Regions from separate parts of the Prescottella sp. GW823-FHT02E09 genome, predicted to be linked through region 1. Evidence: riboswitches for the same ligand, from Rfam matches in the RefSeq annotation. Region 1 holds a riboswitch; the other holds the start of a gene.
What was found. Region 1 has a riboswitch for cobalamin ahead of AC1RIF_RS03355 (ABC transporter substrate-binding protein). Riboswitches for the same ligand answer to the same signal wherever they lie in the genome.
Positions count from the first base shown of each region.

Region 1 (4,208 bases):
CCAGCCAGTGCAGATACTGCTGCGGCAGAGACAGATCCAGTCCCAACTGTTCACGCATTGCGGACAGTTGTTCGTCGGTGGGCTCCGGGATGCCCTGTGCGCCCAGTGTCAGGCGGGCAGGGTCTCCCGGGGCCAGTGGCAGCAGCATCCAGATGAGCAGGCTCGCTCCCCATGCCGCCGCCACTGCCTGGATCAGCCGTCCACCGGCCGCACGGAAGGTGGCGTTCACGCCCCGGTGTCGTACCGGATGTGCCGGCGCACGTTGGACACCTCGTATCCGGACCACTCGTCCGACGTCACCACGGTGAAGTACTTGAACGTGCCGGCGACGACGTACGCCTGCTCGGCGACGAGGATCTCCTGCGCACGCTCGAGCAGCTCGTTCCGCTCATCCTCGTCGAAGGTGCCGCGCAGCTTCTCACCGATCGCGTCGATCTCCGGGTTGGACAGGCCCTGCGCGTTCGAGGACCCGCCGGTGGTCCACCGGACGAGGAACGGCTGGACGGGGTCCGCGGTGCCGGACAGCGAACCGCTGAGTGCGATCGACGAATCCCAGCCCGACGGATTCTCCTTGACCGCGGCGGAATCCTCGGCGACGTCGATCTTCAGCTCGAACCCGGCCTTGGCGACCTGATCCTGGATGCCGATCGCCACGTCCGTGGTCTCCGGACCCTGTGCCTGCGTGACGAATCGGACGGTGAGGCGCTGCCCGTTCTTCGTGCGGACGCCGTCGGCGCCGACGGCCCAACCGGCCCGGTCCAGGGTCGTGTTCGCGGCCTCGAGGTCGAACTTCTGACTGTCGAGTGCGTACGGCAGGCCCTCGGGGTACAGGCCCTCGGCCGCGTCGAAGGAGCCGTTGCCGATGTTGTCGGCCACGCCCTGGTAGTCGATCGCCTGTGTGAACGCCTTGCGCACCTCGACGTCGGTGAAGATGCCTTCCTTCAGGTTCATCTCGATCAGCAGCGACTGCAGAGCCTTCGGCGAGTTCTTCACCGCGACACCCGGACGACCGTCGAGGGCGAGTCGTGCGCCGGTGGACGGGTAGAACGCCATGTCGGCTTCGCCGCTCTCGACTCCGGCGATGCGCGCCTGCTCGTCCGGTACGACGTCGACACTGATGCCGCTCAGCGCGGGCGTGCCCTGCCAGTACGCGTCGTAGCGGGCGAGTTCGAGATCGGTCGGCGTCCACTGCGTGATGGCGTACGGCCCGGTGTACGCGCCGGATCCGACGATCTTCGCGGAGTCGCCGCCGGCGGCATCGATCGCTTCGACGTCGTAGATCTGCAGCGAGTTGTCGCGCGCTGCCAGACCGGCCGGGACCATCGCGTTGGGCTTCGGGGTGCGTAGCACCACGGTGGCACCCTCCGCCACGGCCTGTGTGCCCTCTTCGAGGTACACCCGTGCCGCCTTGGACTTCTCGATCTGGCGACTCAGTGCTGCGGCGACGGCCTGCGCGGTGACGGGCTTGCCGTTCTGGAAGGTCTGCCCGTCGCGAAGCTGAATCACCCACGTCAGGTCGTCCCGACGCTCGACGCTCTCGGCGAGCCACGGCGTGATCTGCCCGTCCTCCTCGACCTGGAGCAGGTTCTCTGCGACGCCCCAGTCGAACAGCCAGTTGGTGCCCGTCGCGGCCGGATCGAGCCCGGCGATCTTGTAGGAGTTGTAGATCGTCAGATGATCGTCGGTGATGCCGCCGGCGGCATCGGACGCACCGGACGAGCAGCCGGTGACCGCCATGGCGGCCACGACGGTGAACACACCGGCACGCAGCAGTGAGCGCCGCCCCTGACGGGCGGTAGATATCGAACTATTCATTTCCATCCTCGTGGTGTCCTGGCGTCGATGCAGGTGTCCTGGCTCCCGGATCAGCACTCGCCCCCGGCCTTCCAACCCGGTGGGGTCGTGGCCGAGCGTTGGGGGTTCGCTCCTCGGTGACAGTTGCGGGACAGCCCCGGATTCGCACCGGTGTTCCCTGCGTCGAGTGGCACAGTACAAGATCGCGATCCGGACAGGTCGGGCCCGACGGAAGGACGCGATTCGAGAAGGGAGCGCCCCGGGGTGCAGGAGACGGTGATGCCAATGACCAACCCCGGGGCGCTGATCGTGGGCTCAGGCCACCACCGAGCGTTGCGGCACGCCGGTGTACTCGCTGAGCGGTCGGATCAGGGCGTTGGACTCGCCCTGTTCGATGATGTGCGCGGTCCATCCGGTGATGCGGCTCATCACGAAGATGGGTGTGAATACCTCGATGTCGAAGCCCATCAGGTAGTAGGCGGGTCCGGTGGGGAAGTCGAGGTTGGGCTCGATGCCGGTGGCCTCGTTCATGGTGCGTTCGAGGATCTCGTACATCTGGACCCACTTGTCGCCGCCGGTCTGTGCGGCGACGTCGAAGAAGGCCTGGCGCATCGTCGGGACGCGCGAGTCGCCGTTCTTGTAGACCCGGTGCCCGAAGCCCATCACCTTCTCCTTGCGGGCCAGCTTGTCCTTCAGCCAGGCGGCGGCGCGCTCGGGTTCGCCGATCTCGATCATGTCGTGCATGACGGCCTCGTTGGCGCCGCCGTGCAGTGGGCCCTTGAGGGTTCCGATCGCGGCGGTGACGGCGCTGTAGATGTCCGACAGCGTCGAGGTCACGACACGGGCGGCGAAGGTGGAGGCGTTGAAGCTGTGCTCCGCGTACAGGATCAGGGAAACCTCGAAGGCCTTCACCAGTTCCGGTGCCGGGACTTCGCCGAAACACATGTTCAGGAAGTTCGCGGCGAAACCGAGGTGGCTGTGCGGGCCGATCGGGTCCAGACCGTGGCGGCGACGGTGATCGGCCGCGACGATCGTCGGTAGCACTGCCATCATCCGGAGTGACTTCTCGCGGTTGGCTTTCGGTGAGTTGTCGGCTTCTTCCGGGTCCTCCGCACCGAGGAAGCTGATCGCGGTCCGCACCACGTCCATCGGATGGCAGTTGTCCGGCATCTTCGCGACCAGCGCCAGCAGAGAACGATCGGCGCGGCGACTCGCACGCTCACGTTGACAGAACAGCTCGAGCTGGGCGTCGGTGGGCAGCTCCCCGTTCCACAACAGGTACGCGACCTGCTCGAAGCTGCAGTTGGCCGCCAGGTCCTGGACCGCGTAGCCGCGATAGGTCAGCGAGTTGGTCTCGGGGACCACCTTGGAGATCGCGGTGGTGTCGACGACGACGCCGGCCAGGCCCTTGTAGATCGTCGGGACTGCATTTGTCATTGGTTCCCTCCGAGCGTGAAGTTGAAGACTCCGGAATCGAATTCGTTGTAGCGCTCGTACTCGAGCAGCTCGTACAGCCGGGAGCGGGTCTGCATCTTGTCGAGCAGCCCCTCCTGCGTTCCGGTCGTGTGGATTTCGCGCAGGCCCCGTTCGATGGCGCCCATCGCCAGCCGCAGGGTGGTGACCGGATAGATGACAGCGTTGAAGCCGATGTCCTCGAGGGTCTGTGCGGGGACGAGCTGGGACTTGCCGAACTCGGTCATGTTGGCCAGCAGCGGGATATCCACGGCGCCACGGAACTTCTCGAAGTCGGCCTCGGTGTGCAGGGCCTCGGTGAAGATCATGTCGGCGCCGGCGCCCGCGTAGGCCTCGGCTCGCTCGATCGCGGCATCGATCCCGTCGATTCCCGCGGCGTCGGTGCGGGCGCAGATCACGAAGTTCGGGTCGCGTCGGGCCGTGACGGCGGCCCGCAGGCGGCGCACCATGTCCTCGGTCGGGACGATGGCCTTGCCGTCGAGGTGACCGCAGCGCTTGGGATTGACCTGATCCTCGAGGTGCAGACCGGCGATGCCGGCGTCCTCGGCGGCCAGGACGGTGCGTGCCGCCGACATCGGCTCACCGAACCCGGTGTCGGCATCGATCAGTACGGGCAGATCGGTGACTCCGGCGATCTGCGAACTGTGCGCGACGACCTCGGTGAGCGTGGTCAGACCGATGTCGGGCAGACCGAGCCCGGCGGAGAACGCGCCGCCGGAGACGTAGACGCCCTCGAAGCCGATCTCCTGGATCAGCTTGGCGGTCAACGGATTGATCGCGCCGGGCAGGCGCTGGATCTTGCCCGAGGTGAGGCCGGCACGGAACGCGATCCGCTTGTCGGCGGCCGAGGTGGTGGCGGCGATGAGACCGGGCATGTCAGAACAGTCCCTTCGGCGACTTCGGAGCGCGGGCGAGGACGTCGCCGGTGACGGTGAAGGTGA
Region 1 covers NZ_JBXAJP010000001.1:688,264-692,471, reverse strand. The annotation lists gene AC1RIF_RS03360 (ABC transporter permease) at 1-229, opposite strand, end outside; gene AC1RIF_RS03355 (ABC transporter substrate-binding protein) at 226-1,815, opposite strand; cobalamin riboswitch at 1,827-2,012, opposite strand; gene AC1RIF_RS03350 (bifunctional 2-methylcitrate synthase/citrate synthase) at 2,110-3,231, opposite strand; gene prpB (methylisocitrate lyase) at 3,228-4,142, opposite strand; gene prpD (2-methylcitrate dehydratase PrpD) at 4,144-4,208, opposite strand, start outside.

Region 2 (4,208 bases), 180 kb from region 1:
CGAGTCCAGCACCCGGCTGTAGGCCAGGACGATCGTCAACGTCAACGCGACGACGATGAGGATGCCGATCAGGCCCGACCAGCGCACGCCGGCCACCGAGCCGAGGGTCCAGTTCAGCACCCGATGGGCGGCGTCGCGGTCGCCGAACAGCACCAGCGCAGACGTCAGCGCCGCGGTCAGCTGGCCCACCGCGATTCCGGCGAGGACGAGCCGGCCGGGCAGCAACGCCCCGGACCGTGAGGTCGCGATGAGGAACACCAGCAGCAGGCTGCCGAGGGCCCCGAGGAACGCAGCCGACGAGACGGCGCCGAAACCGAAGGCACCCACCGCGGTCACGCCGCTGGTCAAGGCCAGCACCGCCCCCAACGATGCGCCCCCGGACATGCCGAGCAGGTACGGGTCGGCCAGTTGGTTGCCGGTCAGCGACTGCAGCACGGCGCCGCACACGGCCAGGCCCGCGCCGGTCGCCGCGGCCGCCAGCACCCGCGGCATCCGCAGGTCGACAACGATGTGGGTGGTGAGCAGGTCGGTCCCCGGGCCGATGCCGAGTCGTCCGGCGATCGCCTCGACGACCGTGCCGATCGACAGGTCGGCCGCACCGATCGCGACCCCGGCCGCGCAGCTCACCACGAGCAACGCGACCAGGACGACCGCCCAGCCGGTGCTGGTCGTCGCGGCCGCCCGGGCCGGCACCCGGGTCGTCAGACTCATGCCCCGCTGCCGCCCAGTTGCTCGGCGACCAGGCTCGCGCCCTCGATGGTGCGGGGACCGGGCGTACTCGCCGAGAACGGGACCACGACGAACGCGTCGTCGCGCACCGCCTTCAGGTCCTTCAGCGCCGGATCGTTGCGGAGATAGGTCTTCTTCTCCTCGGCGGTGTCCCATGACGCGTCCGCGAGGACGATGATGTCGGGGTTCGCCGCCAGCACCGTCTCCCAGCTGCCGTCGAGCCACGCGCCGTCGGCGTTCGCGAAGACGTTGGTCCCGCCGACCGCATCGATGATCAACTGTGGTCCGCCGGCGTTGCCGCCGACATACGGGGTGTCGGTGTTGCTGTCGTACCAGAAGATCGTCTTGCCCTTCGCCGGCGCGGCGGACTCGATGCCGGCGAGGGTGGTCCGCATCTGCGCGATGACGGCGTCGGACTCGGTCTCGCGGCCGAACAGGGTGCCGTAGTCGGTGATCTCGGTGGCGATGGAATCCCACGCGACCGGCGGGCGCGTCGACTTGTCCTTGCAGCCGAACGGTGAGACGTACGTGGCGATGCCCAGTTCGTCGAACGACTCGTGCGAGCCGACGGCCTTGTCGTCGAACGCGCTCGAGTACGACGCCAGCACCAGGTCCGGCTTGGTCTCGAGCAGCGCCTCGCGGCTGGGGTAGTCCTTCTCGTCCAGCGCCGGCACCTGCGCGTACGCGGCCTGCCACTGAGGGGCGATGGTGTCGTCGAGGTACGCGGTGCCGACCATCTGGCCCTCGGCACCGATCGACAGCGCCGATTCGGTGGCGCCCTGGTTGAGGGTGACGGCCCGCTCGGCCGGACCGTCGAGCGTGACGGTGCGCCCGCAGTTCTGCAGGGAGATCGCGGCGGCGTCGGCGTCGTCGTTCGACGACCCGCCGCACGCGGTGAGGGTGAGAGCGGTGGCGATCGACACCGCTGCCGTGGAGATGACTCGGCGAGAGATAGGGGTACGCAAAGCGACCCGCCTTCCATGACTCGTGGAAAACGTGCAGTTATGCGTCACGGCCGGTCTCCTGGCTCGGCAGGGATAGCCGCCGACTACGCCTTCCCGGATGCATGTGCACCCAGTGGCTGGGGTCGAACCCCTAGTAGTCGACGTACCTGCCCACAGTGGCGAGTACCGCGCCGGCTTCAACCGGACTTCCCGAACACCGTGACAACATCGTGAAGAATAGACGACGGGTCAGAGGGCGCTGTCCGCCTTGTCGGTCTTCTCAGCCCGCGGCATCAGCGCCGACGACACCGTCATCACGACGGCGATGCAGAACAGTCCGAGGAACACCAGGTGGATCGCGTCGGCAAGATCACCGGGATCCGGTTCGGCGGCCTCGCCGACCCGTGAGTTCACCAGCGCACCGAACACCGCGACACCCACGGCGCTGCCGATCGAGCGCGCGAACATGTTGGTCGAGGTCACCACGCCGCGCTCGGACCAGTCGACGCTGGACTGCGCCGCGATCAGCGTAGGGGTGGCGATCAGGCCCATGCCGGAGCCGATGACGAAGCATGTCGCGCCCACCTGCCACACCGGCGAGCCGTCCGAGAGCAGCAGTAACAGTGCGGTGCCGACGAGCGCGAGGGCACTGCCGATCAGCGCGGTCGTGCGGAATCCGACGCGCAGGTACAACCGTCCGGCCTGGGACGCGGCGATGGGCCAGCCGATGGTGAGCACCGCCAGTGCGAAGCCCGCGACGAGCGCGCCGGTGCCGAGCACGCCCTGCACGAACGTCGGCACGTACGACGTGAGCCCCATCAGGATCGCGCCCACCGACAGCGACACCAGACTGCTCGCGACCAGCACCCGGCGGGTCAGCATGTGCAGCGGCAGGATCGGATCGGCGACGCGGCGTTCGACGAGGACGAATCCGGCGAGCATCGACGCACCGACGACGAAGACGCCGATGCCCATCGGGGACAGCCACTCCCACGACTGGCCGCCCTCGAGCAGTCCGAGGATCATCAGCGCCGCGCCGCCGGTGAGCAGGATCGCGCCGGGATAGTCGATGCGCCGCCGCTGCACCGTGGTCGTCTCGACGAACTTGCGGTGCAGCATCCACGCTGCGAGCGCGCACAGCGGCAGGTTGACCAGGAAGATCCACCGCCATGACAGGTACTCGGAGAACACGCCGCCCAGTGTCGGGCCCAGCACCGCGGACGCGCCCCACACACTCGCGATGTAGCCCTGCACCTTGGCGCGTTCGGCGACGGTGTAGATGTCGCCCGCGATGGTGAGCGCCATCGGTTGGATCGCGCCGGCGCCGAGACCTTGGAGCGCCCGGAAGACGATCAGCGCGGGCATGCTCCACGCGACGCCGCACAGCAGCGAACCGACCGCGAAGAGCGCGATGCCCAGCATCATGATCGGCTTGCGGCCGAAGACGTCGGACAGCTTGCCGTAGATGGGCACCGAGACCGCCTGCGCCAACAGATACACCGAGAACAGCCACGGGAACTGCGAGAAGCCCCCGAGATCGCCGACGATCGTGAGCACCGCGGTCGCGATGATCGTGCTGTCGAGCGCGACGAGGGACGTGCTGAGCATCAGCGACAACAGAATCGGGCCCCGTTCCGAGCGCAGCCCCACCGATGTAGTCGCGGTGTCGATCGCCATGCACCCACCCACCATTCCTCGTGAAGTCCGAAACAAGGCTAACGACTACCGCCGACTCCCGCGTTTTGCGCACAAGTGCGCGAATCGCGGGGGAAGATGCGAATGGGGCGCCCACGTGCGGTGGGATGCGCCGATTCGCGGGACCGATAGGGTATGCAACGTGCGTCCTTCACTCGATTCCTACACCCATCTGGCCGGCGGCAAGGTCCGCGATCTGTACACGATCGACGACGAGCACCTGCTGCTGGTCGCGAGTGACCGGATCTCGGCCTACGACCATGTGCTGACCACGCCGATCCCCGACAAGGGGCGCGTGCTCACCGCGATGAGCGTCTTCTTCTTCGAGAAGCTGGGCGGCACCAACCACCTGGCGGGCGATCCGTTGGACGAGCGCATCCCCGAGGAGGTCCTCGGGCGCGCCCTCGTGGTCCGCAAGCTGAACATGCTGCCCGTCGAGTGCGTGGCCCGCGGCTACCTCACCGGCTCGGGCCTGGCGGACTACAACAGCACCGGTGCGGTGTGCGGCGTCGCGCTGCCCGAGGGGCTGGTCGAGGCGAGCCAGCTGCCCGAGCCGATCTTCACCCCGGCCAGCAAGGCCGATCTCGGCGACCACGACGAGAACATCGACTTCCAGGCCGTCGTCGACAAGGTCGGTCAGGACCTCGCGGTGAAGCTGCGCGACGACACCCTCGACATCTACTTCCGTGCCGCCAGCTTCGCGCGGGACCGCGGCATCATTCTCGCCGACACCAAGTTCGAATTCGGCCTCGACGCCGACGGCAACCTGGTGCTCGCCGACGAGGTGCTGACGCCGGACTCGTCGCGGTACTGGCCGGCCGACGGGTACGAGCCGGGCAA
Region 2 covers NZ_JBXAJP010000001.1:864,570-868,777, reverse strand. The annotation lists gene AC1RIF_RS04215 (FecCD family ABC transporter permease) at 1-711, opposite strand, end outside; gene AC1RIF_RS04210 (ABC transporter substrate-binding protein) at 708-1,694, opposite strand; cobalamin riboswitch at 1,726-1,910, opposite strand; gene AC1RIF_RS04205 (MDR family MFS transporter) at 1,923-3,350, opposite strand; gene AC1RIF_RS04200 (phosphoribosylaminoimidazolesuccinocarboxamide synthase) at 3,511-4,208, shown strand, end outside.
Region 2: it holds a riboswitch for cobalamin, as region 1 does, so the genes downstream of both, AC1RIF_RS04210 (ABC transporter substrate-binding protein) here and AC1RIF_RS03355 (ABC transporter substrate-binding protein) in region 1, are expected to answer to the same signal.